Linked DNA regions of Streptantibioticus cattleyicolor NRRL 8057 = DSM 46488. The protein of the gene in region 1 interacts with the protein of each later gene in a pairwise test. Links are inferred from orthologs where the notes say so. Each region holds a gene or a part of one and is shown on either strand. Other genes may lie near its edges. The genes, in order: eno and rpe.

What was found.
Region 2: the proteins of eno (region 1) and rpe interact in binary tests that used the Escherichia coli proteins (3 or more experiments, as listed by UniProt). The link is inferred for Streptantibioticus cattleyicolor NRRL 8057 = DSM 46488 from one-to-one orthologs.

What each region holds. Positions count from the first base shown.
Region 1 is NC_017586.1:2,240,028-2,249,032, reverse strand. The notes cover bases 5,869-8,795. They hold eno (phosphopyruvate hydratase), read left to right. Parts: upstream 5,869-6,653; coding sequence 6,654-7,937; downstream 7,938-8,795. Other genes in these bases: SCATT_RS09845 (DUF501 domain-containing protein), read left to right, coding at 8,578-8,795; SCATT_RS09850 (FtsB family cell division protein), read left to right, coding at 8,056-8,526; SCATT_RS09860 (LysM peptidoglycan-binding domain-containing protein), read left to right, coding at 5,869-6,435. Outside these bases: SCATT_RS09890 (SurA N-terminal domain-containing protein), read left to right, coding at 1-18; SCATT_RS09885 (nucleoside triphosphate pyrophosphohydrolase), read left to right, coding at 76-1,068; SCATT_RS09880 (DUF6479 family protein), read left to right, coding at 1,123-1,467; SCATT_RS09875 (endonuclease V), read left to right, coding at 2,176-2,871; SCATT_RS09870 (cytochrome P450 family protein), read left to right, coding at 2,914-4,200; SCATT_RS09865 (LysM peptidoglycan-binding domain-containing protein), read left to right, coding at 4,311-5,318; more of SCATT_RS09860, read left to right, coding at 5,761-5,868; more of SCATT_RS09845, read left to right, coding at 8,796-9,005. UniProt on the Escherichia coli protein: Catalyzes the reversible conversion of 2-phosphoglycerate (2-PG) into phosphoenolpyruvate (PEP). It is essential for the degradation of carbohydrates via glycolysis.
Region 2 is NC_017586.1:5,767,735-5,776,791, forward strand. What follows is about bases 2,329-5,307. They hold rpe (ribulose-phosphate 3-epimerase), read left to right. Parts: upstream 2,329-3,464; coding sequence 3,465-4,151; downstream 4,152-5,307. Other genes in these bases: SCATT_RS25375 (RsmB/NOP family class I SAM-dependent RNA methyltransferase), read left to right, coding at 2,329-3,409; SCATT_RS25385 (sugar-binding transcriptional regulator), read left to right, coding at 4,336-5,307. Outside these bases: def (peptide deformylase), read left to right, coding at 1-167; fmt (methionyl-tRNA formyltransferase), read left to right, coding at 253-1,194; more of SCATT_RS25375, read left to right, coding at 1,970-2,328; more of SCATT_RS25385, read left to right, coding at 5,308-5,373; SCATT_RS25390 (guanyl-specific ribonuclease), read left to right, coding at 5,533-5,979; SCATT_RS25395 (barstar family protein), read left to right, coding at 5,976-6,488; PspA-associated protein PspAB, read right to left, coding at 6,448-7,026; zinc metalloprotease HtpX, read right to left, coding at 7,092-7,997; SCATT_RS25410 (GuaB1 family IMP dehydrogenase-related protein), read left to right, coding at 8,188-9,057. UniProt on the Escherichia coli protein: Catalyzes the reversible epimerization of D-ribulose 5-phosphate to D-xylulose 5-phosphate.

The DNA.
Region 1 (9,005 bases):
GTGAGCCTCCAGGGCTGACGCCGGTCCGGGGGCCGGCCGCGTGGCGTTGTCACAGGTCCGGGGTACGTTCGAGGGGTGACCGACACCGTTGCCCCCACCGCCGGCCCCGGCCGTCTGGTGCTCCTCACCACCAGCCACCGGGTGGCCCCCGGACTGCTCTCCTGGCCCGCCTGGCAGGCCCTGCGCTCGGCCGACGAGGTCCTGTGCCCCGACCCCGGCCACCCGCAACTGCCGTATCTGCGGGAGGCCGGGATCACCGTGGAGCACGCGGCGCCCTCCGGCCGCGAACTGGTGGACCGCGCCGCCGGAGGCCGCACGGTGCTGGTGATACCGGCGGCCGACGGCGACCCCGCGCTCACCGACGAACTGGCCCGGCTGGCCGGCTCCGGCCGGCTGCGCATGCCCGACCTGGAACTCCTCCCCGCCTCCTACGACCTGCCCGGGGCCCGGCTGCTCGACCTCGTCCAGGTGATGGACCGCATCCGCGCCGAATGCCCGTGGAGCGGCACCCGCACCGGCGAGGGCCTGGTGAAGTACCTCATCGAGGAGGCGTACGAACTCGTCGAGGCGATCGAGGACGGCGACCGCGCCGCCTACCTGGAAGAACTGGGCGACGTCCTGCTCCAGGTGGTCTTCCACGCCCGCATCGCGCAGGACGACCCCGAGGAGCCGTTCTCCATCGACGACGTGGCCGGGGCGCTGGTCGACAAGTTGATCCGCCGCCATCCGCACGTCTTCGGCACCGAGACCGCGCACACCCCGGAGGAGGTCAAGGAGCACTGGCTGCGCACCAAGGCCGCCGAGAAACGGCGTTCCTCGGTCACCGAGGGCGTCCCGCTCGACCAGCCCGCCCTCGCCCTCGCGGCCAAACTGGCCGGCCGGGTACGCGCCGCCGGCCTCGACGTGCCCCCGCCCCCCGCCGACGACGCCGACCTCGGCGACCGGCTGCTCGCCCTGGCCGCGCTCGCCGAACGGCAGGGCGTGGACCCGGAGTCCGCGCTGCGGGCCGCCGCCCGCCGCTACCGCGCGGCGGTCCGGTCGGCGGAGGCCGCCGCCCGGCCCGAGTGACAGGGGGCCCGCCCCCGCCCGAGTGATCCGCCGCCGGCCGGGTACCCGAGCCTCATGATGCGGTCACCGAGCACGGACCTAGCCGTCACCAAGGATCTGCTGGTCGGCGTCGGACCCTTCGTGGTGGGCGTCGTCATCGTCATCGCGCTGGGCTTCCTGGCGCTCCACTACGGGCGTCGCAGGCGGGAGAAGGAGCCGGTGCCGCCGCAGACGCCGCAGCCGAGGGGGGCGGCGTGGCGGACGCGTGAGCAGTACGGGGAGCCCACCTCGGTCGAGCAGCGCTCGCCCGAGGTGGAGAGCGGGTACGAGGACGTCTCCCGGCCCGCCGAAGAGGTCCCCCGCGACGGCCGTCGCCGCCGCCCCCAAGAATTCCGCGACTACCCCGGCCCCCGCACCTAACCCCCCGCCCCCCACGGCTTGGCCGGCCATCACGCGGTGGCCGGTTCGCCCGCTCCAGGTTTCCGGGGTGGCCCCGTATCCCCGCCCCTCACGGCTGGGCCGGCCATGCAGTGGTGGCCGGTTCGCCCGGTTCGGGTTGCCGGGGTGGCCCCCGTTCGCCCCTGTCTGGTGGGTGGTGGGGGTGGGTTTTTGGTTTGGTTCGGCACGGGGTGGGTTCGCCTATTGCCGGTGCGGGGTCGGGGGCGCGCCGGGGGTGACTCCTCGCTCCAGGTTTCGTTGTCGGCTTTCGGCCGCCCCGCTGGGTCGCTGCGGGGACACCCCCGGCACACCCCCTTCTGTCCGTTGGCGGGTGCCTCTCTTCGCGGGTGGGGGTGAGTGAGGAGGTTGGGGTGACCCCGATCTCCTTTCTTACCCACCCCGTGCCGCAGCGCGGAACGATGCGGAACGGGGGCGTGCAGGGGTGTCCCCGCAGCGACCCAGCGGACCGGCGGAGAGCCGAAGACGATGCGTGGAGCGAGGAGTCACCCCGGAGGGCCCCCGGGAACCCAGGCAGACAGTGCGCATCCCGCACTGTACGAACACAGCCACGGGTGGGCGGGGGGAAACAGCTGTGACGTCAGCCACGACGAGACGGGGGATCGGGGGAACCCGGGGAGGTAATGGCTGACCGCCAGCGCGAGCGAACCCGCGGGGGCGACAGAATGGGGTGTGCGCTTCACGCTTGACGAGCCGTGGCCTCGGACCGAGGCCGACGCCCTGTGCCTCCAGGAACGCCTCCGCGACCACGTGGACCGCCTCGGGCCGGGCCCGATCCGCCCGAGGCTGGTCGCCGGGGTGGACGTGGCCTACGCCGAGGGGTCGGACCGCGTCGCGGCCGGGGTCGTGGTGCTGGACACCGCCACGCTGGACGTCGTCGAGCAGGCCACGGCCCAGGGCGTGGCCACCTTCCCGTACGTGCCGGGACTGTTCGCCTTCCGCGAAATCCCCGTTCTCGTCGAGGCGTTGAACCGCCTGGAGTCGGTCCCGGAGCTGCTGCTGTGCGACGGGCACGGGCTGGCGCACCCGCGCCGTTTCGGACTCGCCTGCCACCTCGGGCTGCTCACCGGCATCCCGTCGGCCGGCGTCGCCAAGACCCCGTTCGTCGGCCGCTACGACCCGGCCGCCCTCGGGTCCGGGCGCGGCGCGCAGGCCGACCTCGTGGACGACGGCGAGACCGTCGGCCGCGCGCTGCGCACCCAGGACGGCGTCAAGCCCGTCTACGTCTCCGTGGGCCACGGCATCGACCTCGACACCGCCTGCCGTCACGTGCTGGCCCTCGCCCCCTCCTACCGCCTCCCCGAGACCACCCGCCGCGCCGACCGCCTCAGCCGCGACACCCTGCTGGGCCGGTCCCCGCGGCGCTGACGCGGGCGCCGGGCGCGCCGGGCCACCGGCTACCGTCGAGGCGTGCACGACCACGAGCCCGCCGCCCCTTCGCCGTCCCTGTTCAGCTGGGAGTTCGCAGCCGACCCCTACCCCTCGTACGCGTGGCTGCGGGAGAACTCCCCGGTGCACCGGACCACGCTGCCCAGTGGGGTGAACGCGTGGCTGGTGACGCGGTACGCCGACGCGCGGCAGGCGCTGGCGGACGCCCGGCTGTCGAAGAACCCGGTGCACCACAGCGAGCGGGCGCACGCCAAGGGGAAGGTTGGGATCCCGGGGGAGCGGAGCGCGGATCTCATGACGCATCTGCTCAACATCGATCCGCCCGACCACACCCGGTTGCGGCGGCTGGTGTCGAAGGCGTTCACGCCGCGGCGGGTGGCGGAGTTCGCGCCGCGGGTGCAGGCGCTGACCGACCGGCTGATCGACGGCTTCGCCGGGCGGGGGTCGGCGGACCTCATCCACGAGTTCGCCTTTCCGCTGCCGATCTACGCCATCTGCGACCTGTTGGGGGTGCCCGCCGAGGACCAGGACGATTTCCGGGACTGGGCGGGGACGATGATCCGGCACGGCGGCGGGCCGCGCGGCGGGGTCGCCCGGGCGGTCAAACGGATGCGCGCCTACCTGCTGGAACTCATCCACCGCAAGCGGGCCGCGCTCGGCGACGACCTGATCTCGGGGCTGATCCGGGCCAGTGACCACGGGGAGCACCTGACCGAGAACGAGGCCGCCGCGATGGCGTTCATCCTGCTGTTCGCCGGTTTCGAGACCACCGTGAACCTGATCGGCAACGGCACCTACGCCCTGCTGCGCGACCCGGGGCAGCGCCGGGTGCTCACCGACGCGCTGGCGGCGGGGGAGACGGCGGTGCTGGACACCGGGGTCGAGGAGCTGCTGCGGTACGACGGGCCGGTGGAGCTGGCGACCTGGCGGTTCGCCACCGAGCCGCTGACCATCGGCGGCCGGCGGATCGGCACGGGGGAGCCGGTGCTGGTGGTGCTGGCCGCCGCCGACCGGGACCCGGCGCGGTTCGACCGGCCCGACACCCTCGACCTGGCCCGCCGGGACAACCCGCACCTGGGCTTCGGCCACGGCATCCACTACTGCCTGGGCGCCCCGCTGGCCCGGCTGGAGGGCAGGACCGCGCTGGCCACCCTGCTGACCCGGCTGCCCGACCTCCAACTCGCGGTGCCGGAAGGGGAGTTGCGGTGGCGTGGCGGGCTGATCATGCGCGGTCTGCGGGAACTCCCGGTGACGTTCACCCCGGAGCCGGACCGCTCGGCCGATACCGGTGCGAACAAGGTCAACTGACGACTCGTCAGTAACGTGACCGTCGCGTGATCTCCACTACATCCCCCCGTAACCGCCACCGAACGACGCTACGCTCTGCGGTCGTCCGTGACGTCGGAGAAAGGCACTCCATGCTCAGGTCCGGTAACGGCCAGCACCGAAAGCCGCGGCAGGCGCCCAGAATCGTCGTGGCCGCCGGGGTCGCAGGGGCCGGGATGACACTGCCGCTGCTGGCCTCCGGTGGCGCCCAGGCCGCGTCCACCGGCACCTGGGACCGGGTCGCCCAGTGCGAGAGCGGCGGCGCGTGGAGCGCCGACACCGGCAACGGCTACTACGGCGGGCTGCTGCTGACCCAGTCCGAGTGGGAGCAGTACGGCGGCCTGTCGTACGCGCCCCAGCCCGACCTGGCCAGCCGGCAGCAGCAGATAGCCGTGGCCGAGAAGATCCTCGCCGCCCGCGGCGTCTCCGCCTGGCAGGACTGCGCCGCCGACGCGGGGCTGACCCAGGGCGGCGCCCCCGCCGCCGTCGACCCCGGCGTCCCGCAGACCGGGGACGGCACCGCCTCCGGCACCACCCGCACCCACGACGACCCGCCGGCCCGCCCCTCCGACGGCCCGCAGGACACCGGCCCGGACACCGGCCCGTCCGCCCCCTCCTCCTCTTCCTCGGCCTCCTCCCCGACACCGTCGGCCTCGGCCTCCACCGCGCCCTCCGGCACCCCGTCGGCCTCCCCGACCCCGTCGGGCACCGCCTCGTCCTCCGCCTCCCCGACCCCGTCGGCCGGCAGCCCCACCACCACCCCCTCCGGCAGCCCCACCCCCACCGGCCGCCACGCCAAGCCCCCGGTCCCCGACACCACCGCGCAGGCCCCGCAGGAGACCCCCTCCGCCCCCGCCACCGGTGACCGCGGCGGCGACGACGAGACCTCCCGCGGCGGCTCCCACGCCCGCCCCACCGTGCCGCGGCAGGGCGACACGTCCGCCGCCTACACCGTCCGGCCCGGGGACAACCTCTCCCAGATCGCCACCGACCACTCCGTGACGGGCGGCTGGCCGGCGCTGTACGACGCCAACAAGTCCGTGGTGGGCTCCGACCCCGACCTGATCCTGCCCGGACAGCACCTCACCCTCGGTCACTGAACCCCGGGTAAGGGGGCGTCCGGCTGTGACATAACTCTCCCGGCCGGCGCCCCCGTCCGACCGTTGCCGATCTTGAGCGCACCGCCGTCGACCTGCGTTTTCGTCCCCGTCGCGGTCCTAGCCGGGGCCCTGGCCGGGAACCCGGCCGTGGTTGCCGGGCCCGGCGGGGCTGTGCTTATGGTCTTCACCGCTCGCCACCGCGAGCCCTGTCGGTCGGGAACGCCGAGTCCTGCCGCCCACCGACGGGAACAGTCGACGCGAGAGCGCCGTAGGCAGGAGCGGGGGACCCAGGTTCTCCGCCGGACCGGACGGTACGGGCCCAACGCCCCGCCGCACGGCCCGGCTTGGGGTTAAGTCGCGTGCCACCACGGCACCGACCGGGCACTCACTCGGCCCGCACCCGACAGCTCACCTCGTAGGCGTCGGTGAGGATCACTTCCCCATGGGCAAGCACCGTCGTGCCTCCAAGGCCGTTCGCATCGCCACGTTCGCCGGTGTCGCCGGCGCCGCCGTCGCCGCTCCGCTGCTGAGCGCCACCTCCGCCTCCGCCGCCTCGGTCTCCGTGTGGGACCGCGTCGCCCAGTGCGAGTCCAGCGGCAACTGGTCCAACCACGACACCGGTGGCAACGGCCACTACGGCGGCCTGCAGTTCTCGCCGTCCAGCTGGGCCGCCGCCGGCGGTCTGAAGTACGCCTCGCGTGCCGACTACGCCACCAAGGACCAGCAGATCGCCGTCGCCGAGCAGCTGCTGAAGATGCAGGGCCCGGGCGCCTGGCAGTGCGCCTACGCCGGTCCGCTGACCTCCGGCGGCCCCGCTCCGGCGGTCGACACCGCCGGCTCCGGCAACGCCGCCTCGGCGCAGACCGACGCCGTCAAGCCGGCCAAGCCCGCCGCCCCGGCCCCCACCCAGCACCGCCACGCCCCGCGGCACGCCGCCCCGGCCGCCCCGGTGCAGCGCGGCACCGGTGAGTACACCGTCCAGGCCGGCGACACCCTGTCGAAGATCGCCGCCGACCACCAGGTCGCCGGTGGCTGGCAGAAGCTCTTCGACCTCAACAAGGACGTCGTCAAGGACGCCAACCTCATCTTCCCCGGTCAGCACCTGCACCTGCGCTGACCAGGGCCGGCCCGGGCACCCCCGGTAACGGGGGCGGCCCGCGCCGGGCCAGGGCGCGCCGAGCGCCCGTCCCCGTCTCCCCGGCCGGACACGCCTTCCCCCGAGCGTGTCCGGCCGGGGCATTTTCGGCCCGGCGTCCGGACCGTCGGGCCGGGCCGGGCCCCGCGCCGGTTAGGCTCATGGCGCAGAGCAAGACACACATCCCAAAGGAGATGCTCGTGCCGTCCATCGACGTCGTCGTAGCCCGGGAAATCCTCGACTCGCGAGGCAACCCCACCGTCGAGGTCGAGGTCGGCCTCGACGACGGCAGCACCGGTCGTGCCGCCGTTCCGTCCGGCGCCTCCACCGGCGCCTTCGAGGCCCTCGAACTCCGCGACGGTGACAAGGCGCGCTACGGGGGCAAGGGCGTCGAGAAGGCCGTCCTCGCCGTCATCGAGCAGATCGGTCCGGAGCTGGTCGGCTACGACGCCACCGAGCAGCGCCTGATCGACCAGGCGATGCTCGACCTGGACGCCACCCCCGACAAGTCCTCGCTGGGCGCCAACGCCATCCTCGGCGTCTCCCTGGCCGTGGCGCACGCCGCCTCCGAGGCGTCCGACCTGCCGCTCTTCCGCTACATCGGCGGCCCCAACGCGCACGTGCTGCCGGTGCCGATGATGAACATCCTCAACGGCGGCGCCCACGCCGACTCCAACGTGGACATCCAGGAGTTCATGATCGCGCCGATCGGCGCCGAGTCGTTCTCCGAGGCGCTGCGCTGGGGTGCCGAGACGTACCACGCGCTCAAGGGCGTCCTCAAGGAGCGCGGCCTGTCCACCGGCCTCGGCGACGAGGGCGGCTTCGCGCCCGACCTGGAGTCCAACCGGGCCGCCCTCGACCTGATCGTGGAGGCCATCAAGAAGGCCGGCTTCCAGCCCGGCCAGGACATCGCGCTCGCCCTGGACGTCGCCGCCTCCGAGTTCTACAAGGAGGGCGTCTACGTCTTCGAGGGCAAGGAGCGCACCGCCGCCGAGATGAGCGCCTACTACGGCGAGCTGGTCGACGCCTACCCGCTGGTCTCCATCGAGGACCCGCTGCACGAGGAGGACTGGGACGGCTGGAAGACCATCACCGACCAGCTCGGCGACAAGGTCCAGCTCGTCGGTGACGACCTGTTCGTCACCAACCCCGAGCGCCTCCAGCGCGGCATCGACAGCAACACCGCCAACGCGCTGCTGGTGAAGGTCAACCAGATCGGCTCGCTCACCGAGACGCTGGACGCCGTCGAGCTGGCCCAGCGCAGCGGCTACAAGTGCATGATGTCGCACCGCTCCGGCGAGACCGAGGACGTCACCATCGCCGACCTGGCCGTGGCCACCAACTGCGGCCAGATCAAGACCGGTGCCCCGGCCCGTTCCGACCGCGTCGCCAAGTACAACCAGTTGCTGCGCATCGAGGAGATCCTGGACGACGCCGCGGTCTACGCCGGCCGCAGCGCCTTCCCGCGCTTCCGCAACCAGTAACCGGCGTCCGCGCCCCGGTCATCCGGCGCGTCCCGCTGCACAGGTCCCCGCACCCGGTCCCGTACCGTGTGCGGGGACACCAGCGAGCCCGGCGGGGCCAACGGCGAGGGGAGACGGCGTGGCGGCGGATCGGTTCTCCACCGCGGCGAGGCTGAAGGCCCTGGGCCAGCAGGCACAGGCCCGCGTCTACCGGGCCACCGGCCGGCGGCCGAGGCGCGGCAAGCTCACCGGCCGCGCCGCGCTGCTGGCGCTCACCGTGTGCGCGCTGGTGGTGGCGCTCGCCTATCCGACCCGTCAGTACGTCGCCCAGCGCGCCCAAATCGCCGACCAGCGTCGGCAGGCCGAGGCACAGCGCCGCGAGGTGGACCGGCTGCGGGAGGCCAAGGCCCGTTGGTCGGACCCGGAGTTCGTCAAGTCCCAGGCGCGTGAGCACCTGCACTACGTCATGCCCGGCGAGACCGGTTACGTGCTGCCCGGGCTGCCCGGGGACGGCGCCGCCCGGCACGGCTCGGACCCGTCCGGCGCGACCGACCGGCCCTGGTACGACAACCTGTGGGACGGGGTGAACTCCTCCGACGCCCGCCGCTGACCGGCGCGTTGCCCCACCCCCGTCCCGCCCGCACCCCGACGAGAAAGCCCCATGGAAAACCCTCCGCCCCGCACCGAACCGTCCCCGCCCACCGAGGCCGACGTCGCCGCCATCGGCGAGCAGCTCGGCCGTGTGCCGCGCGGTCTGCGAAGCGTCGCGCACCGCTGTCCGTGCGGGCTGCCGGACGTGGTGGAGACCGCGCCCCGGCTGCCGGACGGCACGCCGTTCCCGACGCTGTACTACCTGACCTGCCCGCGGGCCGCCTCCGCCATCGGCACCCTGGAGGCCGACGGCGTGATGAAGGAGATGACGGCCCGGCTCGCCGAGGACCCGGAGCTGGCCGCCGCCTACCGCGCCGCCCACGAGGACTACATCGCCCGCCGGGACGCCGTCGAGGTGCTGGCCGGCTTCCCCAGCGCCGGCGGCATGCCCGACCGGGTCAAGTGCCTGCACGTGCTGGTCGCCCACTCGCTGGCGGC
Region 2 (9,057 bases), 3.5 Mb from region 1 along the record:
GCGTCCAGCACGAGACCGACCACCTGGACGGCATCGTCTTCATCGACCGGCTCGACCCCGAGCAGCGCAAGGCGGCGATGAGGGCGATACGCGAGGCGGAGTGGGCCGGACAGACCGCTCCGCAGGTGAAGTTCTCCCCGCACCGCACGTTCGGCCGCGCGCTGTGACCGGCGGGGGCGGCCGTGGTGTCACCGCCCGCCGCGTTCCCCGCACTTCCCGACAGGTCCCCGTTCGAAAGGCACCGCACCCACGATGAGGCTCGTCTTCGCCGGCACCCCCGAGGTCGCCGTCCCCGCCCTGGAGGCGCTGCTCGCCTCGGACCGGCACGAGGTCGCCGCCGTCGTCACCCGGCCCGACGCCCCCGCCGGGCGTGGCCGCAAGCTGGTGGCGAGCCCGGTCGCGCAGCGCGCCCAGGACGCCGGGATCGAGGTGCTCAAGCCCGCCCGCCCGCGGGACGAGGCGTTCCTGGCCCGGCTGCGGGAGATCGCCCCGGACTGCTGTCCGGTGGTGGCGTACGGCGCCCTGCTGCCGCGCGTCGCGCTGGACGTGCCCCGGCACGGCTGGGTCAACCTGCACTTCTCGCTGCTGCCGGCGTGGCGTGGCGCGGCCCCCGTGCAGCACGCCGTGCTGGCCGGTGACGAGGTCACCGGCGCCTCGACGTTCCAGATCGAGGAGGGGCTCGACTCCGGCCCGGTCTACGGCGTGATCACCGAGACCATCAAGGCCGACGACACCAGCGGCGCACTGCTTCAGCGTCTGGCGCAGTCCGGTGCCGGACTCCTGGCGGCCACCATGGACGGCATCGAGGACGGCACCCTGGTGGCCCGCCCGCAGCCCGAGGAGGGCGTCACCCTGGCCCCCAAGCTGTCGGTGGCCGACGCCCAGGTGGACTGGTCCGCCCCGGCGCTCCGTGTCGACCGCGTGGTCCGCGGCTGCACCCCGGCCCCCGGCGCCTGGACGCTCCACCGCGGCGAACGCCTCAAACTCGCCGCCCCGGTACGCCTCCTGCCCGACCGCGCCGACCTCGACCTGGCCCCCGGCGAACTCGCCGTCACCAAGAACGCCGTCTACGTCGGCACCGGCTCCCACCCCGTCCAGCTCACCGACGTCCAACCCCAGGGCAAGAAGCGCATGCCCGCCCCCGACTGGGCCCGCGGCACCCGCCTGACCTCCGGCGACCACCTGGGCACCTGACCCCCGCCCGAGCGACCTCGGCGCGGGACGCCGGGTTCCTCCGGCGGTGATTCCCGGAGGGGGCCGGGCCGCCGGGCCCCCTCCGGTTGGGGGAGGGCCGGGCGTCGGCGGATGTGTTGGCGACGGACCGCCTGCTCCGGTGTGGGCTGGGCGTGGGGTCGGCCGGGTCTCTCCGGGTGGGGAGGGCCGTGCGGGTGCGGGGTCCTGTGGCGCGTGGGGGCGGTTGGTGTGGGACCTGTTTCCGGGCCGTCGGGTGCCTTCGGGTGGGGGAGGGCCGGGTGTCGGCGGATGTGTTGGCGACCGACCGCCTGCCCCGGCGAGGGCTGAGCGCGGGGCACCGCGGCGCGCTTCGCCGCCCGTCCACGGCTCGCCGGCAGCGCGACCGCGCGAGCGGCCGACGTGGGACGACGGGGCCGCGGGCCGTCCCGCTCGGGCTCGTCTCCCCGGACCCCTCCGGGCACCGCGGCGCGTGACGCCGGTCGGCGCGGGGCCCGGCGCGGGGCCGTCGCCGAGTTCCGGTCGGCAGCGCGGCCGTGTCCCGCACGCGGCCCCGGCCCCGGGCACCGGCGTCCGAGGGGGCTTCCGGCGTACCGCCACCCGCCCCGGCGGGGGCTCGCCGCCACCGCGCCCCCGGCCCCGACCGGCCACTCGTCGGCGGGCGGTCACGTAGGGTGGGCGGACCGGGGCATCCGGTCGGCGGCGGACGTAGGGACGGGCGCGGGCGGGGTGGCCGGGTGGTAGTGCCGTCGCCGACTTCTTCCGGAGCACCTTTCCCGTGAACGACCGTTCCCGCCGCCCGCAGGGCAAGCCGTACCGACCCCGCCGACCGCGCCCCGACGCCGTGCGCGAGCTGGCCTACGACGCGCTGCGGGCGGTGGACGAGCGGGACGCCTACGCCAACCTCGTGCTGCCGTCGCTGCTGCGCGAGGCCGAGCGCAAGGGCGGGTTCGACCGGCGTGACGCGGCGCTCGCCACCGAGCTGGTCTACGGCACGCTGCGCCGCCAGGGCACCTACGACGCCGTGCTCGCCGCCTGCGTGGACCGGCCGTTGCGCGAGGTCGACCCGCCGGTGCTCGACGTACTCGCCCTCGGCGCCCACCAGTTGCTCGGCACCCGGATCCCGCCGCACGCCGCGGTCTCGGCCACCGTCGACCTGGCCCGCGCGGTGCTGGGGGAGGGGCGGGCGAAGTTCGTCAACGCCGTGCTGCGCAAGGTGGCCGCCCACGACCTGGACGGCTGGCTGGACCGGGTCGCGCCGCCGTACGACGAGGACCCCGAGGAACACCTCGCCGTCGTCCACTCGCATCCGCGCTGGGTCGTCTCCGCGCTGTGGGACGCGCTGGGCGGCGGGCGGGCCGGGATCGAGGAGTTGCTCGCCGCCGACAACGAACGCCCGGAGGTGACGCTGGTCGCGCGGCCGGGGCGGGCCACCACCGAGGAACTGGTCGCCGCGGCCGGTGGCGAGACGCTGCCGGGCCGCTGGTCGCCGTATGCCGTACGGCTCACCGAGGGCGGCGACCCGGCGGCGCTGGACGCGGTGCGCGAGGGCCGCGCCGGGGTGCAGGACGAGGGGAGCCAGCTGGTCGCCCTCGCGCTCGCCGACGCCCCGCTGGACGGCCCCGACGCCCGCTGGCTGGACGGCTGCGCGGGACCGGGCGGCAAGGCGGCGCTGCTCGGCGCGCTCGCCGCGCGACGCGGTGCCGCCCTGCTCGCCTCCGAGAAGCAGCCGCACCGCGCCCGTCTGGTGGCCCGTTCGCTCGCCGGCAACCCCGGCCCGTACCAGGTGGTCACCGCCGACGGCACCCGGCCGGCGTGGCGGGCGGAGGCGTTCGACCGGGTGCTGGTGGACGTGCCGTGCAGCGGCCTGGGCGCGCTGCGCCGCCGCCCCGAGGCGCGCTGGCGGCGCCGCCCGGAGGACGTGGCCGCCTTCGCCCCGCTCCAGCGCGGACTGCTGCGTTCCGCGCTGCGGGCCGTCCGGGTCGGCGGGGTCGTGGCGTACGCCACCTGTTCGCCGCATCCGGCGGAGACCCGGGTGGTCGTCGACGACGTGCTGCGCGGCCGGGCCGGCGGCCCTGCGGTGCCGGCCGAGTGGATCGACGCCCGGCCGCTGCTGCCCGGCCTCCCCGGCCTCGGCGACGGGCCGGACGTCCAGCTGTGGCCGCACCGGCACGGCACCGACGCGATGTACCTGGCGCTGCTGCGGCGCACCGGCTGACCACCGCGGGTCCCCGGTTCGGCCCGGCCGGGGCGGGCGCGGGATACTGGGCCCCATGCGCCCGCAGATCAACCCCAGCATCCTGTCCGCCGACTTCGCCCGCCTCGCCGAGGAGGCGGACGCCGTGGCGGGGGCCGACTGGCTCCATGTCGACGTGATGGACAACCACTTCGTGCCCAACCTCACGCTCGGCGTGCCCGTCGTGGAGTCGCTGCGCAAGGCCACCGGAACCCCGCTCGACTGCCACCTGATGATCGAGCAGCCGGACCGCTGGGCGCCGCAGTACGTGGAGGCGGGCGCGGGTTCGGTCACCTTCCACGCCGAGGCGGCGGCGGCCCCGGTGCGGCTGGCCCGGGAGATCCGGGCCAAGGGGGCGCGGGCCGCGATGGCGCTCAAGCCCGCCACGCCCGTCGAGCCCTACGAGGACCTGCTCCCCGAACTCGACATGATCCTGGTGATGACGGTCGAGCCGGGCTTCGGCGGCCAGTCCTTCCTCGACATCATGCTGCCCAAGATCCGCCGCACCCGGGAGCTGATCGCCAAGCACGGCCTCGACCTGTGGCTCCAGGTGGACGGCGGGGTCTCGGAGCGGACCATCGAGCGGTGCGCGGAGGCCGGCGCCGACGTCTTCGTGGCCGGTTCGGCGGTCTACGGCGCCGACGACCCGGCGGAGGCGGTGCGCAAGCTGCGTAACCAGGCCGGGTCGGCGCTGGCCTCGGCGAGCTGGGCCTGCGCCCACTGAGCCGGGCGGACGACGGCGGGCCACCGGCCGGCTGAACGCGGGCTGAACGGCGGCCACCCCGGCGCGGGTGCCCCCGTTCACCGGGCTCCCGTAGATTGGAATGGAGCAAGTCCCTGTGATCGGAGGGCCCCAAGCGCGTCGACATCTGCAAAGATGATGCAAAGATGAGCGTGTAGGGATTCAGATGAGCACTGGGGAGGGTGACGTGACCACTGGCCGCTCACCGGTCCGCATGGGCCCCGCCGAGATGGTGCAGGCGGCGGCGATGGCCCGTCGCTTCTACCTGGAGGGCAAGTCCAAGATCCAGATCGCGGAGGAGTTCGGCGTCAGCCGGTTCAAGGTCGCGCGCGTGCTGGAGTCGGCGCTCGAACGCGACCTGGTCCGCATCGAGATCCGGGTGCCGGCCGAACTCGACGCGGAGCGCTCCGACGCCCTGCGGGCCCGGTACGGACTGCGCCACGCCGTGGTCGTCGAGTCCCCCTCCGACCAGACCGCCGACTCGCCCGACCCGGAGAACCTCGGCGCGGTCGCCGCCGGCCTCCTGGGCGAACTGGTGACCGAGGGCGATGTGCTCGGCCTCGCCTGGGGCCGTTCCATCATCACCATGGCCAACGCCCTCGACCGGCTACCGCCGTGCACCGTCGTCCAGCTCACCGGCGTCTACGACGCGGGCACCGCCGAACGCGGCTCGGTCGAGGCCGTCCGCCGGGCCGCCCAGGTCTCCGGCGGCGAGGCCCATCCGATGTACGCGCCGATGGTGCTCCCCGACGCGGCCACCGCCGCCGCGCTGCGCAAGCAGACCGGGATCGCCGCGGCCATGGGCTACTTCGACAAGGTCACCGTGGCCGTGGTCTCCATCGGCTCCTGGGAACCGCGGGTCTCCACCGTGTACGACGCCCTCACCGACGCCGAGCGCAAGCACTACGCCGACCTCGGGGTGGCCGCCGAGATGTCCTCCCACCTGTTCGACGCCGAGGGCCGCCGGGTCGGCCGCGACCTGGGCGAACGATGCATAACCGTGGACGCCGACCGGCTGCGCCGGGTGCCCGAGGTGGTGGCGATCGCGGGCGGCATCCGCAAGGCCGCCGCGGTCGGCGCGGTGCTCCGCTCCGGGCTGGTCACCTCCCTGGTCACCGACACCGCCGCCGCCGACCACCTGCTGGAGAAGCAGTCGCCGGGCGTGCGCCCGGCCATCGAGCGGGCCGACCCGGGCACCGCGTAACCCCGCGCCCCGGTCCCGCTCCGGCGCGCGCCCGACCACCGCCGACCCGGCCGGTGCGCGCCCGCTCCGGCGCCACCCGAGTGCTGACGATCCGTCAGGAAGCGTCGGTCCACGGCCACCGGGGCGCGGCCGGAGCGGCGGTGTGGCACCATCACCGGCATGCGTCACCGCTCACCGTCCACCGCACTGCGACTGTTGTGCGCCCTGCTCGCCGCCGTGGCCCTCGCCCTGGCCGGCTGTTCCGCGCACCCCCGAACCGCCGCCGAACACCGCTCCGGCGGCCCCGCGCGCACCGCGCCGTCGGCCACCACGCAGGGCGGCCACCGGCTGCGTACCGTGCCGGCGAGCAGCCTGCCCGCCGAGGCCCAGCGCACCCTGCGGCTGATCGCGGCCGGCGGCCCGTTCCCGTACCCCAAGGACGGCGTGGTCTTCGGGAACTACGAAGGGGTGCTGCCCAAGGAGCCGCGCGGCTACTACCACGAGTACACCGTGCCCACCCCGGGCTCCCGGGACCGCGGCGCCCGGCGCATCGTGACCGGCTCCCACCAGGAGCGCTACTACAGCCAGGACCACTACCGGACGTTCGTGGCGGTGAGTTCGCGATGACCGGGGCCGACGAGGACGGGCTGGCCGCCCTGCTCGGCGGACCGCTGCCGCACGGCATCGTCCACGTGCCCCAGGGCCGCGCCGCCGGGGACGTGCTGGACGCCGCCCACGTCACCGGCTGGCAGACGGTACGGCTGAGCCTGGACGGCGTCGCCGACAAGGCCGGCTTCCTGGACGCCTGCGCCCGCCGCCTCGGCCTGCCGGAGTGGTTCGGGCACAACTGGGACGCGCTCCACGACTGCCTGACCGACCCCGACTGGGCGCTGCCCGGCCACGCGACACCGGGGCGGCGGCTGGTCCTGGTCACCGGCTGGACGGCGCTGGCCGAGGCGGCCCCCGCGGAGTGGGAGACCGCTCAGCGGGTGCTGGCCGACGCGGTCGGCCACTGGCGGTCGACCGCCACCCCGCTGCTGGTGGTCGTCGACCGGCCGCCCGCCGACCCGTTCGCCGACGCCTTCGAGGACCCGCTCACAGACCCGGAGCCCCCCACACCGGGAACCAGCGGCTGAGGTCCTCCTCCACCCGCAGGTCGTTGCCGATCAACGCCTTCACCTGGAGCTCCAGCGCGTTGTCCCGCTTCTCCCCTCGGCGCGGCGCGAACGGGTAGAACGTGCCCCGCTTGTAGAGGTAGACCAGCGCCAGCGCGCGCCCCTCGGCGTCCTGGAAACCCACCAGCGAGCACAGCAACTGCGGGCCGAAACCGCCGTCCTGCAACGTGGTGTTGACCGCGTGCAGATCGTTGACGAGCCCCGCCACGTCGTCCGGGTCGTGGCGGGAGAGCAGCCAGGTATAGCCGTAGGAATCCTGGCTGAACTCCACCGGGGCGGCGCCGCCGGCCACGTCCGCGTCCAGCAGCCCCTGGACCTCCGCGCGCAGTTGGGCGAAGGCGCCGCCCTCCACCGCGGCGAAGCAGACCGAGCCCTGGCCGGTCGGCCTCAGACCCGCGGCGGCCTGGAGGGTGACCGCGGCCGACGGCAGGCCGAAGAGCTGGTCGAGGTCGGGCCGCACCGGCTTGCTGCGGCCGAGCAGGGTGTCGAGGAAGCCCACGGGCGGTCAGCTCCTGTCGGGAAGTCGGGGAGTGGAGTGGGGGAGTCGGTTCCGGGAGCGGTGGTTCAGCCCTGGCCCAGCTCCGCGGCGATCCGGCCGAGCTGCTCCAGCCGCTGCTCCAGCGTCGGGTGGGTGGACAGCAGGTTGGACAGGCTCTCCCGGGAGGCGATGGCCGGCGCGAAGTAGAAGGCGTTGAACGGCTCGGCCTTGCGCAGGTCCTCGGTGGGGATCCGGGCCATCGCGCCGCTCACCTTGGTCAGCGCCGAGGCGAGCGCGGAGGGGCGGCCGGTGAGCTGGGCGGCCGAACGGTCCGCGGACAGCTCCCGGTACCGCGACAGCATCCGGGTCAGCAGGAAGCTGATCGCGTACACCACCGCGCTCACCAGCGGTACCAGCAGCGCGATGATCGCCGCGTTCTGGTCCCGTCCGCCCCGGGCCCGGAAGCCGCCCCACAGTCCGATCCGGGTGATCATCCCGGCCAGCACACCGAGGAACGAGGCGATCGTCATCACCGCCACGTCCTTGTGGGCCACGTGCGACAACTCGTGGGCGAGCACGCCTTCCAGCTCGTGGGGTTCGAGCCGGCGCAGCAGTCCGGTGGTGGCGCAGACCACCGCGTTGTCGGCGTTGCGGCCGGTGGCGAAGGCGTTGGGCACGTCCGATGCGGCCACCGCCACCCTGGGCTTGGGCATGTCGGCGAGGGCGCACAGCCGGTCGACCACCCCGTGCAGCTCCGGGTACTCCTCGGGCGTCACCTCCCGGGCCCCCATGCTGAACGCGGCGATCTTGTCGCTGAACCAGAACTGGGCCACGAACAGCCCGCCCGCGAAGATCAGGATCACCGGCCAGGAATGGCGCAGCAGCACCATCAGCACGCCCACGAAGACCACGTACAACAGGCCGATCAGGAACATGGTGAAAACCATGCGGCCGGCCAGCCCGCGGTCCGGCGCGAAACGCGTGCGGTTCATGATCCCCTCCCGGGGTCCACCAGGCCCGGCCGGGAGGCCGGGGGACGCCACATCACGATTGTCCCTCCGCTCCCGCGGATCACGACCCCGCCGTGCGGACACTCACAGCCGCCGTTAGGACCTTGGCCCAAGGACGGGCGCCCGATGCCGGAGATTCCTCCAAGGCGGTTTTCCCGTCCGGCATGCAAAAATGAAGTACGTGCGTTTCCTCAACGATTCCAAGCCGTCGTACGACCTGACGTACGACGACGTGTTCATGGTGCCCAACCGCTCCGCCGTGGGTTCGCGGCAGGGCGTGGACCTGTCCTCCCAGGACGGTACGGGCACCACCATCCCGCTCGTGGTCGCCAACATGACGGCGATCGCCGGCCGCCGCATGGCCGAGACCGTGGCCCGCCGCGGTGGCCTGGTGGTCATCCCGCAGGACATCCCGATCGACGTGGTGACCGAGGTCATCTCCTGGGTCAAGCGGCGCCACCTGGTGCTCGACACCCCGATCGTGCTCAACCCGCACAACACCGTCGCCGACGCGATGGCGCTGCTGCCCAAGCGGGCGCACGGCGCGGGCGTGGTGGTCGAGGACGGCCGTCCGGTCGGCGTGGTCACCGAGTCCGACCTGTCCGGGGTCGACCGCTTCACCCAGCTGTCCGAGGTCATGTCGCGCGACCTGCTCGTGCTGGACGCCGGCATCGACCCGCGGGACGCTTTCAACCGGCTTGAGGACGCCCACCGCAAGCTCGCCCCGGCCGTCGACGCCGACGGCCGGCTGGCCGGAATCCTGACCCGCAAGGGCGCGCTGCGCGCCACCTTGTACACCCCGGCCACCGACGCGGCCGGCCGGCTGCGGATCGCCGCCGCCGTCGGCATCAACGGCGACGTGGCCGGCAAGGCCAAGCAGCTGCTGGACGCGGGCGTCGACACCCTGGTGATAGACACCGCCCACGGCCACCAGGAATCCATGATCTCCGCGATCAAGGCGGTGCGGGCGCTCGACCCGCGGGTGCCGATCGTGGCCGGCAACGTGGTCGCCGCGGCCGGCGTGCGCGACCTGGTCGAGGCC